Regions from separate parts of the Brenneria rubrifaciens genome, predicted to be linked through region 3. Evidence: predicted binding sites of a transcription regulator. Region 3 holds the regulator's gene; each other region holds the start of a gene.
What was found. Region 3 encodes Fur, which represses iron uptake genes when iron is present. Its sites were predicted from a motif close to ATAATAATGAGAACNACTATCAA; they were not measured.
Positions count from the first base shown of each region.

Region 1 (10,397 bases), 790 kb from region 3:
CCAAAACGCCGTTGGCAGATCGAGCAGCGTGATACGGCTATTTTCGATCTGCTCCACAAAGGTCGGGATCGACGCCAGCATGTCGTCGGTGCGCAAGATCAACGTCGCGCCGCTGGTCAGCGTGACAAAGATCTCCTCAATGCTGGCGTCGAAGTTGAACGGCGCAAACTGCAAAACGCGATCGTTCTCCGTCACGCCGTAACGCTGCCGGGCCGCCGCCACAAAATGATCCAGCGCCCGACGACCGATCGCCACGCCCTTCGGCGCTCCGGTAGAGCCGGAGGTAAACATCACGTAAGCGGTCTGTTCAGGAAGGGTTTGCTCATCAATGGCTTGCCGGTCCGCCGGGGCCGTTTCCATCGACTGAAGGTGGCCCGCCAGTATGATGTTGCCGGAAAAGAGCGCCGCCAGCCGATGCTGATAATCCGCTTGGGTAATGATGTGATGCAGTTCGGCAATCTGAATAATGTGTTGCTGACGCGCATGCGGCTGTTCGGGATCAAGCGGCACATAAACCGCCCCGCAGCGCATCACCGCCAACAGGCAGAAAAGCGTTTGCGGGCAACGGTTCATCATCACCCCGACCGGCTCGCCAGGCCGCACCCCCAGTTTGCGCAGCGCCGCCGCCATCTGAACGCTCTGTTCAACCACCTGCTGATAGCTGTAGTGCCGATTGCGTTGCGACAGGGCGATGTTGTCCGGGGAGTGCCGCGCCTGTGCGTCAATCGCCGTCAATACGGATGTGATCGCACATTCAGGTTCATAACCGGCGATCAACGCCTGTTCACGCTGTTCACTCAGCCACTGCTGTAAAAGTTGTGCGCTGGTTTGCCAGGGCTCAGCCAGCCAGCGGCGCAGCAGCGCAAACAGCGTTTGTTGCAGTTCGGCCAGTTGTTCCGCGCTGTAACAGCCAGGGTTGGCGTCAAAATCCAATACCGGCGTGCCGTCCGGCTTGAAATGGATCTCAATGGTCAAATCTTCGACCGGCCCCGCGCTGAGGTTTAGCGTACGGGAGGAGAGCGCCCCATAATTCAGCGGATGGTCGAACGGCATAATATTAATCAGCGGCCCAAACAGACGCTGTTCACCGCCCACGCGGTTCAAATCGCGGCGCAAATGTTCGTAACGATAGTGCTGATGGCGGCGCAACGTGCGTTTGGTTCGCGCCACCTGCCGTGCGACGGAGATAAGATCATCCCGATCCGCCACCTGGATGCAGAGCGGGACAATATTCATTTGCATGGAGGGCACCGTCAGCGAAGCCGAACCGATGCGGTTCATCACCATCATGCCGAACGTCAGGCTGTCGCAGGCGGAAACCAGCTTCAGATGCGTCGCCAGCGCAGCCAGAAATAAGTCCGGCCAGTTGATTTTGTTGCCTTCGCACAGCGTATTGAGCCGCTGCCAGATATCGGTTGGCATATCGCCGCTCTGCCGCAAAAAACGGGCGGTGATTGGCGCTTTTTTATCGCTAAAGCTGACCGGTTCGGGCCGGGAACTCAGCGTTTCCAGCCAGTAATCCCGCGCCTGTTGGTTCTGACCCGTTTGTTCACGCCATTGTTCTTCAGCCAACACCTCGCTGAACGCCCCGAATTCCGCCTCGGCCACGGGCGCGCCTGCCGTCAGATCCGTGTAGATCTGCGCGATACGCTGAAACAGCAGGGTGGTGCCGAAACCATCCAGCGCGATGTGATGGACGCAGCTATACAGAAAATCGTTTTTTTCCCCGCGCAGCAACGCGAAACGGCAGGGCAGACCCTTGATCAGATCCAGCGGCTGCGCGATTTCCTCACGCGCCCACTGCCGCAGGGTGCGCTCTTCATCCTCATATGCGGCCGGCAACAGTTCCTTAATCGGTAAGACGCTTATCGGCACGGGAAGCCGCGATGCAATGAATCCGACCTCGGGTGGCCCCGAACGCTGGCCCGGCTTCTCCACAAACTGGCAATACAGGCATTCGCATTCCATGACCGCCTGGCGAATGGCCGTCAGCATCGACGCCAGGTCCACTTTACCGCTGAATGCGATGCACTCCGCCGTATTGAAGGTCGATTTGTCATCATTCAGGACATGGCCCAGCCACAATCCCCGCTGAGTGACACTTAACGGTTTCATCATGCGTGGCTCCCCTGCTGTTTTTCAATTTGCGCCCACCAGCCATTCAGAGTCGGATTGCGGGCCAGGTCGACGAAACTCAGCGCGATCCCCTGGTGACGCCATTCAGTGAGCAACGCCATCATCCGCACCGAATCCAACCCATAGTCGATCAGGTTTTCATTGTCGTCGAACCGATCGGCGTCTTCATCAATCAGCGTCAGCAGATGCGCTTTCAGCGCGGCCCTGGTTAACGGCGCCGATTTTTCTGCCGCGCCGATCAGGTCTGCGGTACTCACCACGCGTCCGGCGCGCGTCGCCACGTACTTCAACGCCATGAGATGATCCTGCGCGGAGAAATCGGCAATGGCATCGCCCACCACAAAAGCCTTGATGTCACGCATGAAGGCGTCCGTCGCCGTGATCATGCAGCCGATATGACCATACACCCCGCAGATAACAAGCTGATCTTTATCCATTTCTTTCATCATCGACTCCAGCGGCGAGCGATGGAACGCACTGTAGCGCCATTTCACCAGTACGGTGTCATGTTCATCCGGCGCCAGGGCGCTGACGACCCCCTGTTGCTCCGGGCAGGCATTTAGTCCGGCACCCCATATGTCGTTCAGCAGCGCGCGATCGGCCGGACTTTGTTTTTTCGGCTGGACGCTATAGACCACCGGAATCTCATGCCGTTGACAATACGTCCGCAGCGCGGCGATGTTCTCAATCAACTGACGAACAAGCGGACTGTCAGCGCCATAAAAATTCACAAAGTAATCCTGCATATCATGAATCAGCAGCACGGCACGTGACGGGTCAAAAGCCCAGGCGACCTTACCGGCGGGAAAATCGTGCGTCTGGGGCATGGGATAAGAAACGATTGGAGGGATTGCCATAACAAAGTCCTTATTCGTCGTGGATGCTAAGTTGATTCTGGATGCGCAAACGGAGATGTTTTTTATCGATTTTGCCGACGGGGGTAACGGGCAGGAGGTCGATCATCTCGAAGCGATCCGGGAGTTTGAATTCAGCAATACCCTGACTGCGCAGATATTTTCTCAAACCCACGGCTTTCAGAGAGGGATCGCTGACGACCAGAAAAGCACAGCTTTTTTCGCCCATGACCGGATCGGGCATGGAAACCAACGCGGCATGGATAATGCCCTCATGTTTGAGCAGCAGGTTTTCGATCTCCTCGGCGGCAATTTTCTCGCCACCGCGATTAATCTGATCTTTTTCACGCCCGACCACTTTCAGGTAGCCGTCATGCGTCATCCGCACCACATCGCCCGAATGGTAAAAACCGTCGCGATCAAAGGCGCTGGCGTTGTGTTCCGGGCTACGATAATAGCCGCGGATGGTATAAGGGCCGCGGGTCAGCATCAGGCCGGCTTCTCCCGGCGCCACCGCATTTCCCTGCTTATCGACGATCCGAACTTCATCGTCCGGGCTCATTGGCCGGCCCTGAGTGGTAAAAATGTGCTCGTCGTCGTCATCCAGACGGGTGTAATTGAGCAACCCTTCCGCCATGCCCAGCACCTGTTGCAAACGGCAGCCCAGCGCCAGAGGAATACGCCTTGCGATGCTCTCGCTCAGCTTGGCGCCGCCGACCTGAAGCACTTTCAGACTGCGCAGCGCCTCGCCAAACTGCCCGGCCGCCTGTAGCCACAGTGCCGCGGCGGGCGGCACCAGCGACGTGATATCAATTTGATGACGTTCGATCAACGGGAAGCAAGTCATCGCGCCGGGATCGGTGGCCATTACAACGCGACCGCCGGCATAAAACACGCCCAGCGCGCCCGGTGAGCTCAGCGGGAAATTGTGCGGCGCGGGGAGTGCGCACAAATAGCGGGTCCGCGGCGTCAGCTGACAAATTTCAGCACTAAGACGTACGCTGTAGTAGTAATCATCATGGGTACGGGGGATCAGTTTAGGCGTACCGGTGCTGCCGCCGGAAAGCTGGAAAAACGCCACCTCGTCGGCCGCCGAAGGTTGAAATTGCTGCGGCTTGTCGGGTGGCTGCAACCACAACCCCAGGGCGTTTCCAAGCTGACTCTCCCCCTCCATCACGACGGTGGTCAGGCCGGGTGTCTGCGTTTGTAGCTGATCGAGAAACGCCGCCGAACCGAACAAGGGATGCTGGGCCGAGGCAATCAGCAGACGCGGCGAGATTTGCGCCGCATAGGAAAGCAGTTCCAGTTTACTGTGGCTGAACAGCGCATTTACCGGCACCACACCCATTTTCAGCAGGGCGAAAAACGACAGATAGAACTCCGCCACATTGGGCAACTGCACCAGCGCGGTATCGCCGCGTCGGATGCCCGCCTGCGTCAGATGCGCGGCTAACGCTGACGATTGCTCGTCCAGTTGCCGATAGCTCCAATGACGCTCGCCGCATATAAGCGCAATGGCGTCAGGCCGCGTCATGGCGTGTCTTTGCAGTACATCGGTCAACGGTAGCCCAATCCAATAGCCCTTTTTCCGATAGCGCTGCGCCAGATCGTCTGGCCAACGGGTAAATTCTATGCTCATAACGCGTTCACGCCTGAATTCAGCCCAAAGGCATTCAACATGGTATTTAACTTCGCCGCCGTTTCTCCCCACTCTTCTTCAGGCACCGACGCGGCAACAATGCCCGCCCCCGCAAACAAGCGAACATGCTGCCGGCGAATCGTTCCACAACGGATAACGATCGCCCATTCGCCATCGCCATTGGCGTCGCACCAGCCGACAATACCGCTGAACACACCGCGTTCATGCGGTTCAAGATCGGCGATAAGCCGCCGCGCCTCTTCGGTGGGGAAACCGCACAGCGCCGGCGTGGGATGAAGCTGACAGGCAACCTGGAGCGCCGTCATATCCGGCCGGGCCAGTTCGCCGTTGATGGCGGTCGAAAGATGCCACATTGATGCCGTACTCATCAGCGAGGGTGCGTCGGGAATGGTCAAGGCCAAGCACAGCGGCATCAGGCGCTGGCGGATATCATCAACCACCAGTCGATGCTCATGCCGGTCTTTGCTCGAACGCAGCAATTGCTGGCTGTTCAGGTGATCCAGATGCGGATCATTCATCCGACAGGCCGAACCCGCCAGCGGGTTGGAATATATCATCTTGCCCTGTTTGCGCAGCAGCAGTTCCGGGCTGGCGCCCAGCAATATCGAACCATCAGGCAGCGGCAGAGAAAAATGGTAACCGCCGGGATTCTGCACCATAAGATTATTCATAATTTTATGGGCGTTTATCGGCTCAGCCAGTTCGATATCCAGAATGCGGGACAGTACCGCTTTGCTCAACTTGCCGGCCTGAAAGTGCGCGACCGCTTCCGCCACCGCAGCCTTGAACTGCGCTTCATCGGGCACGCTTTTGATCCCCACGACGCGTGATGGCGCATTCTCCTGTCGCCGCGCTTGACTCATCAAGTTCGACTTCGTGGTGACCCGGTAATGCTCAGGGATATAGAGGCAGGAAGGCCGGCGGGTATCAAAGGGGATCGCCCCCACTACAACAGGTAATGTCTGTCCTGCGCTGCGCGCCCGTTCAAAAGCCTGTGCCAACGTCGAATGCAATCGCTTTTCCTGATCCTCCTCTCCGCTGACGGGAGAAGAGAGGCGCTCAAAGAAACCGGAAGCCAACAAACTTCGATGCTCCGACGCATACAAAAATGTGGACTGTTCTGCATAGGAAAGGCCGCTAAACGTGTCTGTTTCTATGATCAATGTGTCCACAAAACAACTCCTTCGCTTATATGTTGAATAATAATTATTATCATAATAATTGTTATTCGCACATTTTAGAGTTAAATTATAATGAACTTTTTCTCGCGGTCAATCTTTATCCATGCATACCAATTAATCCTGATTAAAGAGGTAGATAAATTGATTTAAATCAAATTTAACCTCTCTTTTCCATACGGAAAAACAATTAACATCAGGAATGTATTGAACATAAAATAGACATTACAAATGATAATAAAAATGCTTATCATTTGTTGTCAATGTTTTTAAGCCGCACTAAACTGCGCGAATATTTTTCCAACCATTTCTGAATGTGAGCTTGCTATGGAAGAAAGCATGGGCGCCTCCCGCCGGCACCTCAATCTCGTTGTGCATCTGGCGCTGCTAATCAATATGCTCTCCATCGGCAGCCTGATGATGGTTATGCCTCTGGGACCTGACTTCGTTCGGGAACTGGGGATGGATGCCAAAAATATCGGCTACATCAGCGGCGGCGCAACCTTTGCGTCCGCCATCGTCGGCTTTCTCGCCGCCCCTTATCTGGACCAATTCAACCGTAAATATGCGCTGGCGCTGCTGCTGACATTACGCTTCGGTCTGACAATTGCTTGCGTGCTGGCGACCAATCAAACGCAGTTGCTGCTGATATTCATTCTGGCCGGCTGCATCGCGGGACCGGCCGCCGGCGTTCTCATGGCGGCCGTGGTCGATATTGTGCCCGTCAAGGAACGCGGCAAACGGCTGGCTTATGTCGGCATGAGTTTTTCACTGGCGGCGATTGTCATCATGCCTCTGTCGTTGGAACTGGCTCACCACATCAACTGGCAGGCGCCTTTTTATATCCTGGGGATCAGCGGGTTATTGACCGCACTGCTGGTTGTCTGGCGATTCCCATCAATGCCGGCAATCGTGTGCGGCCGGGATGCTCCGCAGAAGCAGCGCCCAGAATCGAACGTACTGAAAGCCCGCCTGCCTTCACCACTGTTTTGGATGGGACTGGCTGCTATATCACTGCAAATGTTCGGGCATTTCCTGCTCATTCCCCACTTTTCCAACTATTTCCAGTTCAACCTCGCTTTCCCACGGGATGACATTTCCCTGCTCTATCTATGCGGCGGGTTGGGGAGCATGGCGTCCATTCAGTTATGCGGGCATCTGATTGACCGGGGTTATGCCTATCAGACGATTGTTACCACCACGCTGCTGCTGACGGGGGTGATTATCGGCGGTTTTGTGCTGCCTTTTTCCTTTTCGCTGTATTTGATTTTTACCTTGTTCATGGCGTTGAGCGCGGCTCGTTCCAGCAGCACGCTGGCGATTACCGCAGGTATTCCCTTCCCCCATCAGCGGGCGGCATTTATGTCATATCAGGGAACCGCAGCCAACGTGGCATCCGGGATCGCCAGCATTGCATCGGCGGGTTATTTGAGTACATCGGCACAGGGAAAAATTCTGGGATTTGAGCATCTGGCGCTCGTCAGCACCACCTTCGCGCTGTGCGCCATGCTGCTGACAATGCGGCTGATACCGCGGTTGGCCGCTCGCAACCGTCTGCTTGCCTCATGGCGACTCCGCCAGACGGCAGAGAACTGAACCGATGACGTTTCGTCTCAACGGATGAAGCCGCCAGACGGGTAACACAGTAAGAAATTTAGGGGTTGTTTCCTTTTTCCACTATTCTGACGGAGTTTTTGATATGCAGCAAAAACAAAAAAAACACGCGCCACTCAATAAGCTTTATCGCTCAGTGATGCTGACGGGCCTTCTGGCGCTCCCCGCCGTAGCGCCGGCGGAAAACGCAACGGATGATGAAACCATTGTGGTCACCGCTACCCAGACCAAACATACCGCGCTCAGCGCGCCAGCCAGCGTGTCCGTGGTGACACGCGCCGATCTGGAAAAAATGGCGGTCAATAATATTTCCGATGCGGTCAAAAAGCTGCCGGGGATTAATCTCAATCCGTCAACCACCTACGGCCGTCAAGAGATCAAAATCCGCGGCATGAGGGCCGACTATACCCTGCTGCTGGTTAACGGCCGCCGCATCAATGCGCGGGAAACGCTGGCCAGCAATATGGGCAACGATTTCGATCTCAGCTCGGTCCCGGTATCCGCCATCGATCGCATTGAAGTTATCCGTGGCCCGATGTCATCTTTATACGGCGCCGATGCGCTGGGCGGCGTGGTGAATGTCATCCTGCGCCAGCCGGGGAATGATGCCGAAGGTGAGATTGGCTATAACTTTGAAGTCCCGACAGAGGGCTCAGGCGGCGATCACAACCGGTTAAACGGTTATGTCAGCGGCCCGTTACTGGAAAATAAGTTACTGGGCAGCCTGATTGTCGATGGCGGAAAACGCGACGCCTGGCGCACCGACCAATCCCTCAATCAGAATACGGATGCGCTGGAACAACGCGACTACGTCAACGTATTAGGTAACCTGACCTGGCTTATCGACGGGCGTCAGAGTCTGGATTTCGATGCGACTTATACCAAAGATGACCGCGACGTTTACTGGAATAACTACGGCAGCGCCACACACAACCTCCAGGAACTGGAACGTCTTGGATTAGGTTTAACGCATAACGGCAGTTGGGACAACATTGATACCCGACTGCGCTACTACTACGAAGATATTGAACTGATGGACAATTCTCAGCTCAACGGCGGAGCGGCCGATATTACCCAGGATAACCACACGGTGGACGGACAGATTTCCGGTTATCTCGGCGATCACCTGCTGACCGGCGGCGGTGAATATCGTCTGACCTCGTTAAAACACAGTATGAACCTGACAGACGGCACGGTCGACGTGAATCAGGGCGCCGTTTTCCTCCAGGATGAATTTAAACTGGGCGATCTGGCGTTAACATTTGGCGGCCGCGTGGACAGCCATGAAACCTATGGTACGGAGTTCAGCCCGCGCGCCTACGCCAACTACAGTCTCACCGACAACTGGGTGGTAAAGGGCGGGGTGAGCAAAGCGTTTAAAGCCCCGACCATTGCCCAGTTCTACAAGGGTTACGCCGTTGCAGCCTGCCGTGGCCGATGCCAGGTCGTGGGCAATCCCGACCTGAAAGCCGAAACCTCCGTCAGCTATGAACTGGGAACCGCGTATGAAACAGCACGTTTCGGCGCAGGCGTAATGCTGTTTAATAATGATATCAAGGATATGATCCAGGTTCAGACCTGGGACCGGGTCGCCAGGGAGCTGACGTATGAGAACGTGAGTAAGGCCCGAATTCAAGGACTCGAAACCTCTCTCTGGGTGGATCTGACAGAAAGCCTGAACTGGACGACGAACTGGACGATTGTGAATGCTGAAGACCGTGACACCAAAATGCGGCTGAAACAAACGCCGAAAAATACCGTTAATACCCAGCTAAGCTGGCAGGCGCTGGAAAATCTGTCGGCCTATGTTTCCTACCAGTACACCGGCAATCAGTACCTGTTTGATAAAGAAGTCAGCAAAACTCGCGGGTTTAATACCGTCGATGTCGGCGCAGCCTATGCGCCGATCAAGAACGTTAATCTGAAACTGGGCGTGAACAACGTAACCAACGAGAAACGGGATTACGTCGCAACGGCTAATGATTACTTTCTGTCAGGTCGTACCCTTTATGGCGGTGTCAGCTATAAGTTCTAAAACGCCCGAAGAGTGGCGGGTAGAAGGCCCGCCATAAAAAAACGCCGCGCACGTTTTTCAACGTTGCATAGCAACGGCCCGAAAGGTGGCGGGCAGGAGGCCCGCCATAAAAAAACGCCGCGCACATTTTTCAACGTTGCATAGCAACGGCCCGAAGGGTGGCGGGCAGGAGGCCCGCCATAAAATTCAGCAATATATAAACGTCGTGACATCGTGCGGCCTGAGCATATAGGTGCCTTTGAAGCGACGCCCGGCATAGAACTGCGGCGTCAGGTCAGTCAGTAATTCCAGCTCAAAAACCTGTTTCGCGCAGTCTAACGCCACCATTCTGGCATCGAGAAAATCAAAATAGCGTTTAATCTGCGGATAGAGTGCTTTAAACAGGCTCTCTTTGGCAGAGAAGCTCAGCGTCAACAGACAGCAAAACGTCTCCTCACGTTCTTGAAACCACTGATATTCCTCATCATCAATAATACCCGGCCAGAGGGAATACGCCCGCTCATCGGATATGTACGCCTCAATATCCACCCCCACACAGGGCAGCGCGCCATTGCAAAGATGCGCAGCACACAAGACGCTATCCCTATTGTGGCTCAACGAACCGGCAACATTGTCAGGCCACACCGGAGAGCGGTCCTCGCCGACGTTCAGAATGAAATCCGCGTATCCCAGTTTACGCAATACCTGCATGGCCAAACAGCGCCCCGCCAGATACTCGGCACGGCGTTTTGGCACCGAGCGTTCAAGGACATCACAAAAAGGGATACCGGCCTGAGAGAACAAGGCGTCAGAATAAGCAGACAAATGAAAATGACAGCGAGCGCCAATACCAGGATATACGGTGCCATCCATTGCCTGCGGAAAGGTTATCCATTCAATATCATCAATAAAAGCAGAAAGCATGTCGTGTTACTCTTGAA
Region 1 is NZ_CP034035.1:370,295-380,691, reverse strand. Features, by position in the region: gene EH207_RS01805 (non-ribosomal peptide synthetase) at 1-2,118, opposite strand, end outside; gene EH207_RS01800 (isochorismatase) at 2,115-2,993, opposite strand; gene EH207_RS01795 ((2,3-dihydroxybenzoyl)adenylate synthase) at 3,004-4,629, opposite strand; gene EH207_RS01790 (isochorismate synthase) at 4,626-5,822, opposite strand; gene EH207_RS01785 (MFS transporter) at 6,156-7,424, shown strand; gene EH207_RS01780 (TonB-dependent receptor domain-containing protein) at 7,528-9,477, shown strand; gene EH207_RS01775 (4'-phosphopantetheinyl transferase family protein) at 9,664-10,380, opposite strand.
Region 1: the regulator Fur is predicted to act here: its motif matches at 5,850-5,872, upstream of EH207_RS01790 (isochorismate synthase).

Region 2 (10,397 bases), 910 kb from region 3:
ACAGTTACCCGGAGCCGCTTCCCGCCGCGGATGAACTGCTGCTCACTTATCAGGATTGCCCGGTCGGTCTGGCGAAACGCATCGGTAGTCGGATCAAAAACAATTTGCCGCGCGATCTGGTCCGTGACGGCGCTGGCCCGGCGCGGCGCTAAGCGGTCTTCGCTGGCGGCGAAGCCGTCATCTGGCGGTGATAAAATCGCCTGATAAACGCGCGCCCCCCATCTGCGGCGTTTTCATCTACAATTGCCTATAGCATGTCGGAAAGAAAGTTGAGGGCATCATGTTTGCACTGGTGATATTTGTTTGCTATCTCGGGCATGGCTGTGATGAACTGGTGGTCGATGCTTATAACACGGAAACACAATGTCTGCGGGCGATGGACGAGCAACGTTTGCGCCGCGCGGGGTGTTATCCTATTGAGGAATTTATTGACGGTTTCTGGATGCCGGCAAAGGAATACACGGATTTTTAATCCGCCACACGCCCGCTCGTTCGAACAATATCACCGACATACGCCAAAACCTCTCATACCCAGATGAAAATGGTTTGCGTGTGCCGCGTTATATTCCGGCCCCAGCGAATTACCAAAAAAACGGCAGCTATCATTAAAGACGAAGATGGTTCGCAGATAGTCACCTCGTTCATTTTGTTGCGGCCATTGGTTCAGTACGCTGATCCGCTGTCCGTCCGCCAGGCGAAAACCGACAATATCCAACGCCTCCGCCGTGGCATGCTCACTCAATCGCCCTTCGGGACGATGGTAAACATTGCGGCAGGCGTAGCTGCCGACATGGTCGATCCGTACCAGCGATGTGTTCATCCGCGCCGCTTGCGGCAGAGTCGATTGCGTCACAAACATCGTACTGCTCAACGCCAGCGGGCAACTGGCGAGAAAGCTGGCGCTGAGTCCGACAGCGCCAAAACGCTGCACGCGAACAGGCGAAGACAGCGGACATTGGCCTTCAACATCACTCACCTGCGAAAAGGTCACCCGCCCTTTTTCCTGCGCCTGCATCAATATCGCCAGACATGCTTTGGGGTCATTCGCCACTTGCTTTAGTTTGAAACGTGTGACGAAGGTTGGCGGGTCGTCAACCGATAGCGGCGAAAACGGATCATAGCCGGGAGGAAGGTGGCGTTGAAGCCAGGGCGCCAGCGCCATCAGCCCCCCCAGAATAATCAGAGCAACCAGCATTCTTCGTACCACGTCCCCACCTCCGGTTCAAACCCTATCGGGCGTAATGACTGCGTGACCGCCGCCAAGCGAGGTGCTGAAATCCGCATAGTTATTCCTCTAGATCTGTGATAATCATGGACGCTTTGTTTGCTTACGGGAGTCTTGTAACCCGGCTTATCGCTACAACCGATCAATAATGAAGAATCGATCTGTATAAACGTTTATAAAATAATCACACCTGATGTCATCATGACACTGGAGAATTCAAACGATAACGATGACATCAGGGAAAGCGAAGCCCACCATTTCGGTGGGCTTTTTGCGTTGGCAGCCGCCGTATGTGGTGTATTGCCCTATCTGACGATGGGCAAATCGGCATACCGGGTCGTGTAGGCCGGAGAGAGAAAGTCCCGTTTCATCGCCCAAGCTTGCTGAATACCCTGCCCGGCAAACCAGATTTTGCCTTTGCCGCTCTGATTAAGTTCATCCAATACGCACATCAAGGCCGCGCTGTTTTTTCTGGGTGGATGGTCGTCGAAAAAATCGAGCTGCGCCACCCCCTGGCTGAAAAAGTCGCTCAACATGACACCCGCTTTCATATAACGGTAGCCTTCCAGCCAAATACGGTCCAATGCTGCTGTCGCCATGCGGGTGATGTCCCGCGTGTCGTTGGAGGGAATCATCCGCTGGCCGCTCGCCTGGTTTGAATAGAAAACCTCTTCTTCAGTATGCGGACTGGTGCGCACAAACACGCTGACAAGGCGGCAATACTGACGCTCAGCCCGCAGTTTTTCCGCGGCGCGTCCGGCATACGCGCACACCGCCTCACGCATATCTTCATAACGGGTAATACGCGAACCGAACGAACGGCTACATACGATTTGCTGTTTTGTCGGCGCAAACTCATCCAGCGTCAGACACGGCTGGCCGCACAGTTCCCGCGCGGTACGCTCCAGTACCACATTAAAATGCTTGCGGATCACCCAGGGCGAACAATCCGCCAGATGCAGCGCCGTTTCAATCCCCAGCAAATTCAGTTTCTTGCTGATCCGACGCCCGACGCCCCACACATCCGCCACCGGCACCTGCGCCAGCAGTTTCCGCTGACGCTCAGGGAGCGACAAATCTACCACACCGCCCGTTTTACGCCATTTCTTGGCGGCATAGTTCGCCAGCTTAGCCAGCGTCTTTGTCGGCGCGATACCCACGCCAACGGTCAGATGCGCATGCTGTTGCACCCGGGCGCGCACCTCCCGGCCAAACTGCTCCAGCGGCACACCGTGGACGACGCCGGAAATGTCCATAAAAGCCTCGTCAATGGAGTAAATCTCAACGGCCGGCGCCATTTCCTCCAGCGTCGCCATAACACGGTTCGACATATCCGCGTACAACGCATAGTTTGAACTGAATACCTGCACGCCGTGCTGTTGCAGCGCATCTTTTATCTTAAAAAACGGCGCCCCCATCGTGATGCCCAGCATTTTCGCCCCGTCGTTGCGGGCAATAACGCAACCGTCATTATTCGACAACACAACCACCGGCCTGCCTCTCAGATCCGGCCGAAATACCGTCTCGCAGGCGGCATAAAAGCTGTTTACATCAACGAGTGCGAACATATTAGCAGTGGGCTTTTATCGTAAACGTCACCACGCCGAAGATTTCCAGCGCATCATCATTTCCAAAGCGGATCGGACGGTATGCGCTGTTCATCGGGATCAGTTGCACTTCCGGCTGAAGCTGCAATTTTTTGACCGTAAAAGCGCCGTCCACGGCGGCAACCACGATATCGTCATGTCTGGCCGTTATCGCGCAGTCGACCACCAGCATATCGCCATCAGCGATACCCACCCCAGACATGGAATCGCCGCTGACGCGGACGAAATAGGTCGCGCTGGGATGACGAATAAGCAACTTGTTGAGATCGATACGTTCTTCAACGTAATCCTGGGCTGGGCTGGGGAATCCGCATTCAACTCGATCGGTGAAAAGCGGCAATTCAACGGGTTCTGACAATTCTATTGTTTTTATGAACTTCACGATTTTTACATTCTGTTATGGCACTGTTCATGCATACAGTATTATTTCATCACGTAAATGGTCAAGCCTGCACATGAATGTTTTTATTAACGAATTGATAGCGCTGAATATTTAGTTTTTGCCTATCGTAACGCGGTATCCTTTTTTTGAATACGCCCTGCTGAATTCGCATTGATGATGCAATCAACAGTGGATTGGACGGCATTTCGAACTATCCTTGTATTGTCATTAATGAGATAACGCGGAGATAAACGATGTCGAAAAATAATTTTGATACAGATGCTGAAAACCTCGCAGATAAAGCCGCTAACAAAGCCAATGAGGTTGCCGGAGCCGCTCAGGAAACTTTCGGCGATGTTGTTGATTCACCGAAACATCAAATAAAAGGCGCTACCCGAAAATACGCGGCACAAGCTTGTGATGCACTATGCGATGCAACAAATACCGTTGCCGGTAAAGTTAAAGAATCCCCCATTGCAAGTCTATTAGCCGCTGGCGCGATTGGTATCGTGATTGGCCTTTTGGCAGGGCGCAAATAATCTCAAGTCCCTTTCAGGGACTTGTCAACACGGTAAGGCGACATTAGTCGCCTTACCAATGATTGAAACTTTAGTGAGTTTAAAAAATGCTGGATTGCCAGGAAGATGTTTTTCAATCTTGGCATTATCTTATTGATTGAAATCATCATCAGTCCATATAAAAAAACGCAGTTGCTTTTTAGGCATACCTCGGTATTTTTCTGGGATTTAGCGCGTATTAACAAATAGTTAAAAAAAGACCGAATACGATTCCTGTATCCGGTCTAGGGAAATGGCTCTTGGGAGAGAGCCTTGCGCTAAAAGTTGGCATTTATACAAGCTGAACGAGCCTTGTCACATAAGCTTAGTAAATTCTCTCGCGTTTTCCAGTTTCAACTCATCAGCAGTTATCACAAATGGAACAGATTTCACACTTTACAATAACTATTCAAAACCAATTAATTAACAATAAAATAAAAATCAATCAGTTCAGGATTTATTATCCGGCTGGCAGAGTTGCTCTGCACGTTCAATGAAAGGTTGCAGACTTTTCTTTTGACCTGGGTTTTTAGGGTCATCCAGCCAGATTTCATCGATCGGCTTGGCGTTCACCAACCCCGCTTTCATTTGCTCCGTTGCCGTGTCATTGAGGGGATATTGCATCAATGTTCCGGTATGCAAGGCATACAGCGCATTGCCGGGCCGGCATATCAGTTGAACTTCTTCTCGCGTGAAGGCCCAGCGTTCTCCGTATTCCAGACGGCTGATGTTCGCCAGTTTCGCCGCAGCGAATACACTCACAGGCAGGGAGGCGAGGACAAAGTATAAAAGTAGTTTTTTCATCGGAGGTTCCTGAACATGATTATCCAGACGATTGCGCGCCATCATATTAAACCGTCCGGCACGGGCAAAGATAAATCTCAAACCTTATAAAACATGAGGTTGCGTATAAGTTCTGTCAGCGATCATAGCGACAGTATTCAATGAAGTCGAGCGGCAAATCGGCAGGGAAACGCGGAAAGATAAAGAGGGGAAAATAACGCGGCGATTTAAAATAGCGTGAGGCGAGAAACACGCTCCCTCACGCCGCTAGCAGAAAACGCCTTACGGCATCAGTTCGCTGAACCTGAAACGCTTGCAGACATTTTTTTAAGATCCTGATCAATGAAGAACAGGCCGCCGTCATCGGTATTGACTAGCGCCAGCTTATCAAGAATGGATTTGAACAGCTTCTCTTCCTCATGCTGCTCTGCAACATACCATTGCAGGAAGTTGAAGGTGGAGTAGTCCTGCAACGTCATCGCGGCATGCGCCAGTTCATTGATCTTTGAGGTGATGAGCTGTTCGTGCTCGTAAGTGAGTTTGAAAACGTCAGAGAGTGAAGTGAACTCTACCGGCGGCGCGGGGATCGCTCCCAGTATCGGCAGGTTGCCGGTGTCGTCCAGGTAGTTGAACAAACGCTGCATATGCTGCATTTCTTCCTGGGAATGGGCTTTCAGGAATGCAGAAGCGCCCTCAAAACCTTTATCCCCACACCAGGCGCTCATTTGTAAATACAGATTCGCAGAATAAAATTCCAGATTAAGCTGCTCATTCAGTTTTTGAGTCATTTCTTTTTTTAACATAGACATTCCTTATTTTTCTGGCAAGCAAAATAATTGATCGCCATTATGCCTTGAAACGTAAAAATAAAAAACATCTTATCAATTAAATCAACAATAAATAATTATCAATAATAAAATCAATTGGTTGTTTTTTATTATTGATAATTATTTTCATTTTCAATAAAGAAACGTTTTTGATTGATAACCGTTTTTATTATCAATCAAAATAAACATTCAATATATCTAACCTCTGCAAATTGAAAGGTGACGGGTATAACTTGCGATTTCCATGGCTCTGTTTTACCGTGACGCCAGCATATCGTCACAGTTAATCGGGGGAAAACGCGATGGGACACAATCTGGCAGAACTTTCCAAAGAAGAAATGGATAAGGTCAATGTTGATTTAGCGGCGTCAGGGGTAGCGTTCAAAGAACGTTATAATATGCCTGTCATTCCTGAAATGATTGAGAAAGAGCAGCCAGAGCATCTGCGCGGTTATTTCCGCGAGCGCGTTGCCGTTTATCGTCAGTTGTCGTTGCAGTTTTCTCGCCTTCCTTATGAACCTAAGGCCAAATAATTTTTCCAGCTCAGCAGACTCGCAATAAAAACCGCGTTTCCCTTGCATATTGGGTAAAACAGGCGGTTAATGGGTGGGCAAACCAACCTTTTACTACCAGACGAGGTAAGATATGAGTAAAGGAATGGACAGCAAAAAGAACAGCAAGAAAAAGCCCTTGAAAACCGCGGCGGAAAAACGGGCGGATAAAAAGGCGAAAAAAGGTCAACCACAGGCCGACATCAATTAAACCCACGATACCGATCGGTAAACCCGCCTCCCTGCGGGTTTACTCCCGATAACAATCCAGCATCAAGCGCCGGGCGTCCCCAGTACCATCAGCAGAAACGCATACTCCAGCGCAATATCCTCATAATGTTTAAAGCGTCCCGACTTGCCGCCATGCCCGGCATCCATATCGGTATACAACAATAACAATCGCTCATCCGACTTCATGTCACGCAGCTTGGCCACCCATTTTGCGGGTTCCCAGTACTGAACCTGCGAATCATGCAGCCCGGTGGTCACCAGCATATGGGGGTAAGCCTGCGCGGTAACGCAGTCGTACGGGCTATATTGCCGAATATACTCGTAATAGGCGCGATCGTTTGGATCGCCCCACTCTTCATACTCTCCGGTCGTTAACGGGATAGATTCATCCAACATGGTCGTCAGAACATCCACAAAAGGCACCTGTGCCACCACGCCTTTAAACAGATTCGGCGCCAGATTGACAACGGCTCCCATCAATAATCCACCGGCGCTGCCGCCCATCGCGAACATGTTTTGACGATCGCCATAGCCCTGCCCGGCCAGCGCCTGTGAAACATCAATGAAATCGGTGAACGAATTCATTTTATTCAGCAGCCGCCCATCGTCATACCACTGCTGCCCCAGCTCGCCACCGCCTCGAATGTGCGTCAGCGCGAAGACAAATCCCCGATCCAACAGGCTTAACCGGCTGACGCTGAAATCGGGCTCCATACTGCTGCCATAGGCGCCGTAGCCGTACACCAGTATCGGATTCCGCCCCGGTTTGAAATGTTCCCGGCGATAAACCAGCGATACCGGAATTTCTACGCCGTCCCTCGCCTTGACCCACAGGCGCTCGCTCTGGTAGTCGTCCGGCGTAAAGTTTTTCACTTCGGCCTGCTTCAACCGTTTCTGCTGACCGGTATCCATATTCAACTCATACAGGGTATTCGGCGTGGTCATTGAGGCGTAACCATAACGCAGCAAGGTTGTTTCCGGAGATGGATTATAGGCGAGCCACGTAACATAGCTGGCATCATTGAAAGTAATGTCCTTCTCTTCCCGCGTTTGCCAATGGATCTGCCGCAGGCTGGTCAGGCCACGTTCCCTTTCCTCGACCACCAGCCAGTCACGAAACAGCGCAAAGCCCTCCAGCACCCGACGCTCACGCGGCGCAATCACTGTTTCCAGTTCGTTTTCGCCGGGCTTCCGCGAACAATAAAGACCAAAGTTTTTACCTTCCCGGTTAGAGCGCAGATAAAAGCTGTCGTTGTAGTGGTCGACGCCATATTCGTGATCTTTGCGCCGCGGAATAAACACCTGCGGCACCGCGTCCGTCTCATCCGCATCGATCAACAGCGCTTCCGTCGTGGTGGTGCTGCTCAGATAAATGATGATGTAGCGCTCTGAGGTGGTTTTTCCCAGGCCGACGTAATAGGTATCATCCGATTCTTCGTACACCAACGCATCGTTTGCAGGATCGCTGCCTAAACGGTGCCGATAAACCTGATACGGCAACAGCGTCTGCGGGTGCTTGCGCACATAATAAAGGGTGGTTGAATCGGTAGACCATTCAGCCCCGGCGGACACGTTCTCAATCACATCCGGCAGCCACTCCCCGGTTGTCAGGTCACGGAAACGGATGTCATATTGCCGGCGGGAAAGGAAATCCTCAGACAGCACCAGAATCTGGTTATTCGGGCTGACTTCCAGCGCCCCCAGACTGTAAAACTCATGGTTCTCCGCCCGCTGATTACCATCCAGCAACGTTTCCCACTCGGTGGTTACCTGTTCCGGCTGACGCAAATAGATCGGATACTCTTTGCCCGGCTCATAGCGGTTCTGGTAGCGATAGCCATTGCGGACATAAGGCACTGACATATCTTCAGACGGTATTCGTTTGACCATCTCGTCATACAGCGCCCGCTTAAGATCGCCGTAGGGCGCCATCACATCGTTACAGTAGCGATTCTCCTGCTGAAGATAATTCAGCACCTGCGGGTCGGCTCGCTGGTCGTCACGCAGCCAGTAATAGTTATCAACGCGCGTATCGCCATGAATGGTCAGCGGATGGGGTCTTTTTTCTGCTTGCGGTGCACTCATTACGTTCGGTTCCCCTTTTTTGAAAAGGCCAGTTTTGAAAGAATGTGTTCGGAAATAAATCAGGTCAGGGTGACGGGCAGGATAGCCCGTCACAGGCATCCTTTTTCTTTCATGCAGAGTGGCATGATTCTCCGGGGATGCCAAGCCAGACGCCTCCTTGTTCGACGTTCGCCCCGCAGAGCCCGCACGTTCAGTGACTGTGATGCGTACGCAAACGTTTTCGTTTATACTGCGCCGGTTTTTACAACCCGATCAGGTAGACGTTATGTTAACAATTGGAACGGCCCTGCGAACCGATGCCACACGCGTGATGTTGCTCGGTTCCGGTGAGTTAGGCAAAGAAGTGGCGATTGAGTGTCAACGCCTGGGTATTGAAGTTATCGCGGTTGATCGCTACGCCGACGCGCCCGCCATGCAGATTGCGCATCGCAGCCATGTCATTAACATGCTGGACGGTGAAGCATTAAAGACGCTGATTGAAGCGGAACGTCCAGATTACATCGTGCCGGAAATTGAAGCCATCGCCACCGATATGCTGGTGACGCTGGAGCAACAGGGCCACCATGTGGTTCCCTGCGCTGAAGCAACCCGCCTGACGATGAACCGTGAGGGTATTCGCCGTCTGGCCGCGGAAACGCTGGGGGTGCCAACCTCCACCTACCGCTTTGCGGAGAGTGAAGCGAGTTTCCGCCAGGCTGTGGCTGAGATTGGCTATCCCTGCATTGTCAAACCTGTGATGAGCTCCTCCGGCAAAGGCCAAAGCCTGATTCATAAACCGCAGCAGTTGGAGAAGGCATGGCAGTATGCGCAGCAAGGCGGACGGGCGGGCGGTGGCCGGGTGATTGTCGAAGGGCTGATTAAGTTCGATTTCGAGATCACGCTGCTGACCATCCACGCTGTTGACGGTGTTCATTTCTGCGCGCCGATTGGTCATCGTCAGGAAGACGGCGACTATCGCGAATCATGGCAGCCGCAGCAAATGAGCGCGCTGGCGCAGGAACGGGCGCAGGCGATTGCCAGTCAGGTGGTCAAAGCGTTGGGCGGCTATGGCTTGTTCGGTGTTGAACTGTTCGTTTGCGGCGATGACGTGATCTTCAGTGAAGTCTCCCCTCGCCCTCACGATACCGGTATGGTAACGATGATCTCACAGGATCTGTCTGAGTTCGCTTTACACGTACGGGCTTTTTTAGGATTACCAATCGGCGCGATCCGTCAGTATGGCGCGGCGGCATCCGCCGTGATTCTGCCAGAGCTTGATAGTCGCAATGTCCGCTATCAGGGGCTGGAAAACGCCTTACTGCCTCATACGCAGATCCGTCTGTTTGGCAAACCGGACATCAGCGGAAAACGTCGCATGGGCGTTGCGCTGGCGGCGGCGGAAACCACGGACGACGCGGTGACATTAGCGAAAAAAACCGCCGCAGCGGTAAAAGTCAGCGGTTAAGCGATAGCACAAAAAAGCCACCCGTGTCTGGGTGGCTTGTGCGCATCGGCTTGGTGGAATTACGCTGGCACGCCTTCAACCGCTTCGCGGGCCAGTTCGGTGATGCGCATGTAGTCGCCGCATTCCAGCGCGTCATTCGGCACCAGCCAGGAGCCTCCTACGCACAGTACGCTTTTCAGCGCCAGATAATCGCGATAGTTGTTCGGCGTAATGCCGCCGGTCGGGCAGAAACGAATTGACGCGAAGGGCCCGGCAATCGCCTGCAAAGCTTTGACGCCGCCGTTAGCTTCCGCCGGGAAGAATTTGAACTCTCGTAAACCGTAGTCCATGCCCAGCATCAGTTCAGAAACCGTGCTGATACCGGGGATCAGTGGAATCGTGCCTTCGTTAGCCGCTTTCAGCAACGGTTCGGTCAGCCCCGGACTGATGGCAAATTGCGCGCCGGCTTCGGTTACCGCCGCCAGTTGCTGCGGGTTGGTTACCGTCCCCGCGCCAACAATGGCTTCAGGCACTTCTTTTGCGATAGCGCGGATCGCGTCTACCGCGCACTCGGTACGCAATGTCAGCTCCAAAACGCGAACGCCACCCGCAACCAGCGCCTTTGCCATTGGTACGGCATGCGCCAGTTTGTTGACCACAATAACAGGAACAACCGGACCCGCTGTCAAAATCTGCTCCGCGCTCGTTTTCCAGTTTTTCATTAAG
Region 2 is NZ_CP034035.1:2,068,291-2,078,687, forward strand. Features, by position in the region: gene rsmF (16S rRNA (cytosine(1407)-C(5))-methyltransferase RsmF) at 1-152, shown strand, start outside; gene EH207_RS09625 (YdfD/YebW family protein) at 281-472, shown strand; gene EH207_RS09630 (extensin-like domain-containing protein) at 503-1,195, opposite strand; gene umuC (translesion error-prone DNA polymerase V subunit UmuC) at 1,531-2,793, opposite strand; gene umuD (translesion error-prone DNA polymerase V autoproteolytic subunit) at 2,795-3,214, opposite strand; gene EH207_RS09645 (CsbD family protein) at 3,469-3,753, shown strand; gene EH207_RS09650 (YebY family protein) at 4,222-4,575, opposite strand; gene ftnA (non-heme ferritin) at 4,845-5,357, opposite strand; gene EH207_RS09660 (DNA polymerase III subunit theta) at 5,684-5,914, shown strand; gene EH207_RS09665 (S9 family peptidase) at 6,206-8,248, opposite strand; gene purT (formate-dependent phosphoribosylglycinamide formyltransferase) at 8,514-9,692, shown strand; gene EH207_RS09675 (bifunctional 4-hydroxy-2-oxoglutarate aldolase/2-dehydro-3-deoxy-phosphogluconate aldolase) at 9,752-10,393, opposite strand.
Region 2: the regulator Fur is predicted to act here: its motif matches at 5,535-5,557, upstream of ftnA (non-heme ferritin).

Region 3 (10,397 bases):
ACGCCGGGGCGTGAACTGTCCGTCACGGGTAGCGAGGCCGATGGAGATATTGTCAATACGGCGTCAGCGGCACCCACGGCCAAAGACAGCCATCAACTGGCGCGTGGCTACTTGCAGGCGCTTGGCGGCAAAGATAATCTGGTTGGAATTGATGCCTGTATTACGCGTTTGCGTCTGAATGTCGCGGATTCCGGCCTGGTTGATGAAGCTCAGGTCAAACGGCTCGGCGCGGCGGGCGTTGTCCGTCTCAATAAGCAGAGCGTCCAGATTGTGGTGGGGACGCAGGCAGAATCCATCGCTTCCGCGCTGAAGAAAATCAGTCAAGAGTGACGCCATTTGGCGCCATGTGAATGGCGGTCCGTTATATTCAGTAGCGTCATATCGGTTAAATATGCGGGGTGAGATCACTGTCTCACCCTTTTTTTTCATCATTGATAATTTAATGAAACTAACGGTTGTTTCCAGGCGTAGCTTGTTGGATCATTAACGGTTATAGGTCGTTTTAGCATTGAGGAATCGAGAATGAGTGAGGCTGAAGCCCGCCCAACTAACTTTATTCGCCAGATTATTGATGAAGATTTGGCATCCGGTAAGCACGATCGCATTCAGACGCGCTTTCCACCGGAGCCTAATGGTTATCTGCATATCGGGCATGCGAAGTCTATCTGCCTGAACTTTGGTATTGCCCGTGACTACCAGGGGCAGTGTAATCTGCGTTTTGACGATACCAACCCGGTAAAAGAAGATATTGAATACGTCGAGTCAATCAAACGTGACGTAACATGGTTGGGTTTTTCATGGAGCGGTGATGTTCGCTATTCTTCCGATTATTTCGATCAACTGCATCTGTATGCGGTTGAGTTGATCAGCAAAGGGTTGGCGTATGTTGATGAACTGACGCCGGAGCAGATTCGTGAATACCGTGGATCGCTGACGTCGCCGGGTAAAAATAGCCCTTATCGTGACCGTACCGTACAGGAGAACCTGGAGCTGTTTGAAAAAATGCGTAACGGGGGTTTTGCCGAAGGAACCGCCTGTCTGCGCGCTAAAATTGATATGGCATCGTCGTTTATCGTGATGCGCGATCCGGTTCTCTACCGTATCAAGTTTGCTGAGCATCACCAGACCGGTAATAAGTGGTGCATCTACCCGATGTATGACTTTACCCACTGCATTTCCGATGCGCTGGAGGGGGTGACCCACTCCTTGTGTACGTTGGAGTTTCAGGATAACCGCCGTTTGTATGACTGGGTTCTGGACAACATCACCGTTCCCTGCCATCCGCGTCAGTATGAGTTTTCTCGTCTGAATCTTGAATATGCCATCATGTCTAAGCGTAAGCTCAATCAACTGGTCGAGGAAAAGATTGTCGAGGGATGGGATGATCCGCGAATGCCGACCATTTCCGGTTTACGTCGTCGCGGCTATAGCGCCGCGTCTATCCGCGAGTTTTGTGCGCGTATTGGCGTCACCAAGCAGGACAACATTGTCGAAATGGTGGCGCTGGAATCCTGTATCCGTGACGACCTGAACGAAAATGCACCGCGTGCTATGGCAGTTCTGGAACCGGTGAAACTGATTATCGAAAATGTGCCTTCAGACCATGAAGAGTGGGTCATCATGCCGAATCATCCGAACAAACCGGAGATGGGCACGCGCCAGGTGGCGTTCAGCCGTGAGGTTTATATTGATCGCGCTGACTTTCGTGAAGAAGCCAACAAGCAGTACAAGCGTCTGGTGCTGGGCAAAGAAGTTCGTCTGCGTAACGCTTACGTGGTCAGGGCCGATCATATTGAGAAAGACGAGCAGGGCACGATCACGGCCATTTATTGCCGTTACGATCCTGAAACGCTAAGCAAAGATCCGTCAGATGGTCGCAAAGTGAAAGGGGTTATTCACTGGGTGTCGGCCGCACACGCGCTGCCAGCGGAATTTCGCCTGTACGATCGTCTGTTCAGCGTCGCGAACCCGGCAGCGGCGGATGATTTTCTGTCCACCATTAACCCGGATTCACTGAAAGTCGTTCACGGTTTTGTTGAAGCAAGTCTGGCGCAGGCTGAAGCCGAAAAAGCCTATCAGTTTGAACGAGAAGGTTATTTCTGCGCAGATCGCGTTTACTCTCGTGCTGGGCATCTGGTGTTCAACCGTACGGTAGGCTTGCGGGATACTTGGGTTGGCTAACGCCGGGTAGATTGGTCAGATGAGGTAAAAAATAAAACCGCCGCGGCGGTTTTATTATATGCGGTAGATTTATCTTTTTGCGTCGTGCAGGGTTTCGTTTTCACGGCAATCCCCGTTACTGCAATGCCCATATAGATACAGACTATGGTTAGTCAGCTTGATGCTGTGTCTTTCAGCGATTTCGCGCTGGCGCCCTTCAATGTATTCATCACGAAATTCAATGACTCTGCCGCAATCCAGGCAAATCAGATGGTCATGATGATGTTGTTGGGTCAGTTCAAAAACTGACTTGCCACCTTCAAAGTTATGTCGGGTTACAATGCCTGCGTCATCAAACTGATTCAGTACACGGTAGACAGTCGCCAGACCAATCTCTTCGCCCATATCAATCAGTTTTTTATATAAATCTTCCGCACTGACGTGGTGGCACTCAGGGTCCTGTAGTACTTCCAAAATTTTCAGTCTTGGAAGAGTCACTTTCAGGCCGGCCTTCTTTAATGCGGAATTATTGTCAGTCATGCGGATTTAGTCCTGTTGCTTACTTATCAATGGAGGCTATCTAGCATCTAGCCTATGACATCGGTCGGCTCAAAAGATAGAGCTCAAAAGATAGAATAGTGCCTCATTATAGAACCGTGCATTCAAAATGAAAACAATGGAATGTTAACAATATTATCCCTATCTATACTATAGACATTCAACGCAATGTATTGTTGATAAATGGGGAAATATTTATACACGTACAAAACCGATGGGTATATTGTACAGGTTAATGAAGGGAAGTTAAAAAAATGTGTCAATCATTATAAAAGGTTTTTCCTATCAATTTGGCTCTGATCAGGGTATCAGAGCCAAAAGCCTCATTAACTGACCAGATCTTTCAGACTCAGCTCTTCACTGATCTGTTTTACCCAGGCAGAGACGCGATCGTTGGTCAACTCAGGTTGACGATCTTCGTCGATAGCCAAGCCGATGAAATGGTCATCATCAGCCAAGCCTTTGGAGGCTTCAAAGTAGTACCCTTCTGTTGGCCAGTGGCCGACAATGGTTGCTCCGCGCGGCTCAATAATATCGCGGATAGTCCCCATGGCATCGCAGAAATATTCCGCATAATCTTCCTGATCGCCACAGCCAAACAGGGCAACCAGTTTGCCCGTGAAATCGATCTCCTCCAGCGTGGGGAAAAAGTCATCCCAGTCGCATTGGGCTTCACCGTAGTACCAGGTGGGGATACCCAGGAGTAGAATATCGAAAGCCTCAAGGTCTTCTTTACTGCTTTTGGCGATGTCATGAACTTCAGCAACACCGGCGCCCAGTTGCTGTTGGATCGTCTTGGCAATGTTTTCCGTATTGCCAGTATCACTGCCAAAGAAAATTCCTATCAGTGCCATGAATTAGATAACCTCTTGATTCTTAATGATATGATGCCATACCTCATCGACTTATCGGCTCATGATAACAGACACTACCTGCATGAGAAACTCGTATCGGTAAGGATAACTCAATTGGACAATGTATTTTGCTTTGTCATCATTCATAACCGCAGGAACGGATGCTCTTGATGGAATCAATGAAAGAATGGCTGAGTTCTGAAGAAGTGATACCGATTTCATTTGGTCATGTCACGCTCTTCCTGGCCATATCTTGATATCCTCCATTCCCTTATATTTTGCGGAAAAGAAACATTCAAATTGGTAGCCCTTTTAAAAATGAACTTTTGTTTATGTGAAAGTGTGTCAAATGTAATGAAGCTGCATTGTTTTACTCTTTATAATGCTAACTCACTTAGCAGATAAATTAAAAAGCTGATAAATTTTAAGAAATTTCGTTAGTGTCGGTTTTGGCAAGAAATAATTAGTAGGGTAATTAAGTGTTACAATAAATATCGTATTGCCAGCGTATTAACATACTCAATTCTTGGAGAAAACTCACGGTAAAATATCGAATTCTCCAGAATAGTGAGAACGCGTAGGACGTTCCGGTACAAGGCGGGATGCCCGGTTACCCCGCGGCGCGGTTTTCACTACTCTTGAACGAAGCGGGCACTTAAATGTTGATGGTCAGTAAACGGTTTTTGGTATAACTCAATCAGATAAATAGCTTAATTCATATAAAACTATGAGATTGTTCACGGAATGGAAAAACAGTCGTCGAAAAGATATATCCAGCTATAAATATTCTCTGAATTTTGTCGATTAATAGCGTGATCCTGTTGGGTTTAATATCGTGAAATTCGGGTGCCGGAGAGAAAAGGCATATTTCGTAGTATGAATTTTCCAGACTCTGTATGTCGAACAACGATAAAAACCATCCTTATTATATTTTACCGCCTAGAGTTGGAGTGAGCTATGAGTTCTATAAAGAACATTACCATTAGAACGGCAATGCTGTGGGTGCTGGGCACCTTTTGCGTGCTGTGGGGAGGCGTGTCGATATATACCATGTTCTCTTTTAAAGAGATGACAACGACATCCAAGACCAGCACTCTGCTGGTGCAGAACATGAACTTTGTGAATCAGGGGAATGATCAATATTTCCGTATGGTAACGCGTTTGGCCCGATCCGTTGATGCCCGGCGCAGCGGCGACAATACGACGGCGGAGCAGGAGCAGGCTTCGGCATTGGCGGCCCTTAACACGTTGAAATCGGATTTGGCGACATTCAATACCATCGACCATGCAGGACTGGATGATGAACTGGTCCAGGCGGTCAGCCGCGACTGGAATGACCTGATTGTTCAGGGCATTGAACCGTTGTATCAAAAAGCTGCTGGAAATATGCTGGATGATTATCAAAATCTGGCCAGAGATGGTGTACCGCCATTAAGCCGTAAGTTTGGGGCATCGCTGAGCGCCTTTAATAAAGCCGGCTCAGAAAAGTTTGCTGCCGCAGGTGTTCGTTTTGAGGAAATCACCTTCATCGGCCAGGTTATTTTGCTGGCGGGGTTGATCATCGGTCTGGTGCTACTGTTTCTGACTGACCGTTATCTGGTGGTCTGTCTGGTGCGTCCTTTGAATGTTCTGCGCGATCATTTCGGCGTGATTGCCTCGGGCCAACTGGGTAAACCGATTGTTGATTTTAGCCGTAATTGCGTTGGCAGATTGTTCCCGCTACTGCGCGAAATGCAAGCCAGTTTAGCAAATACTGTCAGCATTATCCGAGGCAGTACGGATTCTATTTATCAGGGGGCGTCGGAAATTGCCGCTGGCAATAATGATTTGTCATCACGCACGGAACAACAGGCTTCCGCACTGGAAGAAACCGCGGCCAGCATGGAACAATTGACGGCAACGGTGAAGCAGAACGCGGAAAACGCCAGTCATGCCAGCCAGTTGGCGCTGCAAGCTTCCACAACTGCGAAGAAAGGCGGTGGTATCGTTGAAAATGTGGTGAAAACCATGGCGGAAATCTCTGGCAGTTCAAGAAAGATTGCAGAAATCACCACCGTGATTAACGGTATTGCCTTCCAGACCAACATTCTGGCGCTTAACGCCGCGGTAGAGGCGGCACGGGCCGGTGAGCAAGGTCGTGGCTTCGCCGTGGTCGCAGGGGAGGTTCGTAGCCTGGCGCAACGCAGCGCGCAAGCCGCGAAAGAAATTGAAGGGTTGATCGCCGAATCGGTACGCTGTGTGGATACCGGCTCAAATCTGGTTGAAGATGCCGGTAGCACCATGAATGAAATCGTGCGGGCGGTTACAAACGTAACGGATATCATGGGCGAAATCGCCTCCGCTTCGGAAGAACAGAGCAAAGGGATTGCGCAGGTTGGTCAGGCCGTCGCGGAGATGGATAGCGTTACTCAGCAGAATGCGGCGTTGGTGGAACAGGCTTCGGCTGCCGCACGGTCGCTTGAGGAGCAGGCTGCGTTGCTCAACCAGACGGTTTCTTTATTCCAGTTGTCCGAGCAGCATTCACAACCGCAGGTCGCGGCAAAATCAGCGCAGGCGCCCCGGGCCGTCGCTGCTGCGCCTGCCAGGAAAGCGCTGCCGCCTGGCAAGGATAATTGGGAAAAATTCTGATCCTGATCTTTATCGGTGTCAGGGATGACGCCACACAAACCTTAGACATCGCTATCTTGAGAGGTTTGTCCGGCCAACTGAGCCAGCAGTATTTGCTCAATCAGTTCGCTACGGCTGATATTCTGTTGTTCTGCCAGGCTATTTAGTATATCCACCGCCTCGCTATTGATTTTTAATTCAATACGCCGCAACCCGCGAACTTTATCGCGCCGCAGTTGGTTGCGCTTGTTGATTCTTAGCTGTTCATCACGTGAAAGCGGGTTGGTTTTCGGGCGACCTGGGCGGCGCTCATCTGCGAACAGATCCAGCGTGGTGCGATCCGTTTGTTCTTTTGCCATAAGTAGTGATAGTGCAAGGTATTCGGACCAAAACGCGCACATCCTTATTTCCTTTACCTCTCATCAGGCAGTTGAACCGGCTTGCCTGCATGATGAAATCTACGGATATATAACGCGTGCATTTTGATGATGTGGTTACAATGCTTGTGGCTTATCAGCCATCCCTCTACTGCGGGCGCCATCATACCCTAGCGGTACTGACGGCGACAACGGATAACTTAGGCCGTTTGCGAGCCTGGTTAACCGGCATCCAGAAAACGATGAATGGCCCGCAAAACAGCATTCGGTTTCTCTGAATGAACCCAGTGACCAGCGCCGCCGATCACATGAGCGCGGGCGGCCGGGAACTGGCTCAACAAGGCATCACGGTGGATATCGTCCAGATACGGCGAGTTTTCACCACGAATAAACAGAATGGGTCCCTGCCACGCGGGGATGGCCTGCCAACCGACGATATTTTCATACTGTTCCCGCAATACCGGCACATTAAAACGCCATTCGCCTTGATGGAAAGATTTCAGCAGAAACTGAATCACGCCTTCTTCTTTAATGAACTGGCGCATCAATCCGGCGGCGTCTGAACGTGAGGTGATCCCCGCCTCGGTGACCGCGCTGAGCGCGGAGAAAATCGCATCGTGCCTGCGTACCTGATAGCCCACCGGCGCGATATCAATCACCACCAGTTTTTCCAATCGCTCAGGGATCAGCGCCGTGAGCGACATGGCGACTTTTCCGCCCATGGAATGGCCGATAACGGCAGCCCGTTCTATGTTTAATTCATCCATTAGCGTCGAAACATCCTGCGCCATGGCCGGGTAGGTCATCTGTGGCGAACGTGGCGACAGACCGTGATTGCGTAAATCGATTTGTAGTATCTCATGCTGATTTTGCAGTTCCCGGCCCACTATCCCAAGATTATCCAGATTACCAAACAGGCCGTGAATAAGGATCACGGGTAGCTTGCCCTGCGGCTGATGAGCATAATATCTGCGATAATTCAATTTCATGGTGAAGTTCATTCAGAGAGACAGACGCTTAGGGTATCATGACTTTACGACGTAATGCTGTCGCCGGAGAAACAGGTATGACCACTTGAGCAGATGCCGGGATATTGGGGCATAGTCCGACTTTTCGCATTGTCCGCGCTATGTCGCTGTTCGAGAGCGTTTAATCGCTTGTATACTCCTTGACGATTGATTTGGATAATAAAACAGTACTGGATAAAGATGAAAACTATTGAGGTCGACGAAGAGCTTTATCGTTATATCGCCAGCCACACACAGCATATTGGCGAGAGCGCATCGGATATTTTACGGCGTATGTTGAAATTTACCGCCGGCCAGGTTGTCTCGCCGCAGGCGCGAGAGCCGATAGCCAGTGCTAAGCCGCTCTCGGCGCCGGGGCCGAGCGATCGGGTCCGTATGCTGCGTGAGCTGCTGCTGTCGGACGAATACGCTGAACAGAACAAAGCCATCAATCGCTTTATGCTGGTACTGTCCACGCTGTATACCTTGTCGCCGCAGGCGTTTGCGGCAGCGACGGAATCACTTCACGGCCGCACGCGGGTGTACTTTGCTGGCGATCAGCAAACCTTACTTCAGCATGGCACGCACACGAAACCCAGGCATATTCCGGGTACGCCATACTGGGTTATTACCAATACCAATACCGGTCGTAAACGCGGCATGATTGAGCACATCATGTTGACAATGCAGTTCCCAGCCGAACTGACAGAGAAAGTTTGCGGTACTATCTAACCTTTAATTTGATAGCGTCAGGGAGAAATGCCAATGGCTAATCACCCCAGAGCAGGGAAACCCACCCTGCAAAGCGATTTAATCAATGTGGCGCAGTTAACGTCACAATATTATGTTTTGCGGCCGGACGTCGGGAATGCCGCACACGCGGTGAAATTCGGTACGTCCGGTCACCGTGGCAGTGCAGAGCGTCACAGTTTTAATGAAGCGCATATTCTGGCGATAGCGCAGGCGATTGCGGAAGAGCGCAAAAAGCAGGGCGTCAGCGGCCCGTGCTATGTCGGCAAAGACACCCATGCCTTGTCAGAGCCCGCATTTATTTCGGTGTTGGAAGTGCTGGCGGCCAACGGCGTGGATGTGATTGTTCAGCAAGACAACGGTTTTACGCCGACGCCTGCCGTTTCCAATGCAATTCTGGTGCACAACCATCAGGGAGGCGCATTGGCTGACGGTATCGTCATTACGCCGTCTCACAACCCGCCGGAGGACGGCGGGATTAAATACAACCCGCCAAACGGCGGCCCTGCGGATACCAATCTTACCAGCGTGATTGAAAAGCGTGCGAACGCGCTGTTGGCTGATGCGCTGCGGGAAGTAAAACGCATTACGCTGGATCAGGCGTGGAAAAGCGGCTACCTGCACGAACAGGATTTGGTACAGCCGTATGTGGAAGGGCTGACCAGCGTGGTGGATATGGCTGCTATTCAACGTGCCGGCCTGAAGCTGGGCGTTGATCCGCTGGGCGGTTCCGGTATCGCCTACTGGCAGCGTATTGCCGAGTATTACAAGCTGGATCTGGCGCTGGTGAACGATGCCGTCGATCAGACGTTCCGCTTCATGACGCTGGATCACGACGGCGTGATTCGCATGGATTGCTCGTCGGTATCGGCGATGGCCGGGCTATTGGCGCTACGTGATAAGTTTGATCTTGCCTTCGCCAACGATCCTGACTACGACCGCCATGGCATCGTGACGCCTGCGGGGTTGATGAACCCGAATCACTATCTGGCGGTATCCATCGACTACCTGTTCCGGCATCGTCCGCAGTGGGGCGACGCTGTCGCCGTCGGGAAAACGCTGGTTTCCAGCGCCATGATCGACCGGGTGGTGGCCGATCTGGGGCGTAAGCTGGTGGAAGTGCCGGTCGGTTTTAAGTGGTTTGTCGACGGCCTGTTTGACGGCAGCTTTGGCTTCGGCGGTGAAGAGAGCGCGGGCGCCTCGTTCCTGCGTTTTGACGGTACGCCCTGGTCAACGGATAAAGATGGGATCATCATGTGCCTGCTGGCGGCGGAAATTACTGCGGTGACGGGTAAAAACCCACAGCAACATTATGACCATCTGGCGCAGCGTTTTGGCGCGCCGAGCTATAATCGTATTCAGGCGCCGGCGACGCATGCTCAGAAGGCGGCGTTGTCCAGGTTATCGCCACAACAGGTTTCGGCGAGCACGCTGGCGGGAGATGCGATTACCGCTCGCCTGACGACGGCGCCGGGCAATGGCGCGTCTATCGGCGGTTTGAAAGTGATGACCGATAACGGCTGGTTTGCGGCGCGTCCTTCCGGTACGGAAGAAGCCTACAAAATCTACTGCGAGAGCTTCCTCGGTGCGGAACATCGGGAGCGTATAGAGAAAGAGGCGGTAGAGATTGTCAGTACGGTGCTGGCGAATGCCAAATAAGTCAAACGCAGGCGCTGTTTACAGCGCCTCAGCGCCTTTTTTACCACGAGCCGTCGCAAGCGAGGTTTGAAATGGCACCCGGCGATTTTTTATCCCAGCGCCACCATTAACGCCCCCGCCGAAATCAGGGCCACGCCTGCGCCGGCCAGCAGCGAAATCTTTTCCCCCAGCAGCAGTACCGCCAGAACAACGGCAAACACAACGCTGAGTTTATCGATAGGCGCAACCTGGGCGACGTTCCCATGTTTCAGCGCCATAAAGTAAAACAGCCATGACATTGCGCCTGCCACGCCGCTCAGCAGAATAAACAGCAGCGCTTTTTTATTGGCGAGAATGTCGCCAACCAGCGCGGTTTTTCCCTGTGCAACCACGACACCGATAAGAAAGAGCGCCATGACGACGGCACGGATCGCCGTCGCGGTATT
Region 3 is NZ_CP034035.1:1,156,612-1,167,008, forward strand. Features, by position in the region: gene nagE (N-acetylglucosamine-specific PTS transporter subunit IIBC) at 1-330, shown strand, start outside; gene glnS (glutamine--tRNA ligase) at 523-2,181, shown strand; gene fur (ferric iron uptake transcriptional regulator) at 2,251-2,700, opposite strand; gene fldA (flavodoxin FldA) at 3,045-3,572, opposite strand; gene EH207_RS05445 (methyl-accepting chemotaxis protein) at 4,530-6,200, shown strand; gene ybfE (LexA regulated protein) at 6,242-6,538, opposite strand; gene ybfF (esterase) at 6,778-7,545, opposite strand; gene seqA (replication initiation negative regulator SeqA) at 7,765-8,295, shown strand; gene pgm (phosphoglucomutase (alpha-D-glucose-1,6-bisphosphate-dependent)) at 8,329-9,972, shown strand; gene EH207_RS05470 (EamA family transporter) at 10,062-10,397, opposite strand, start outside.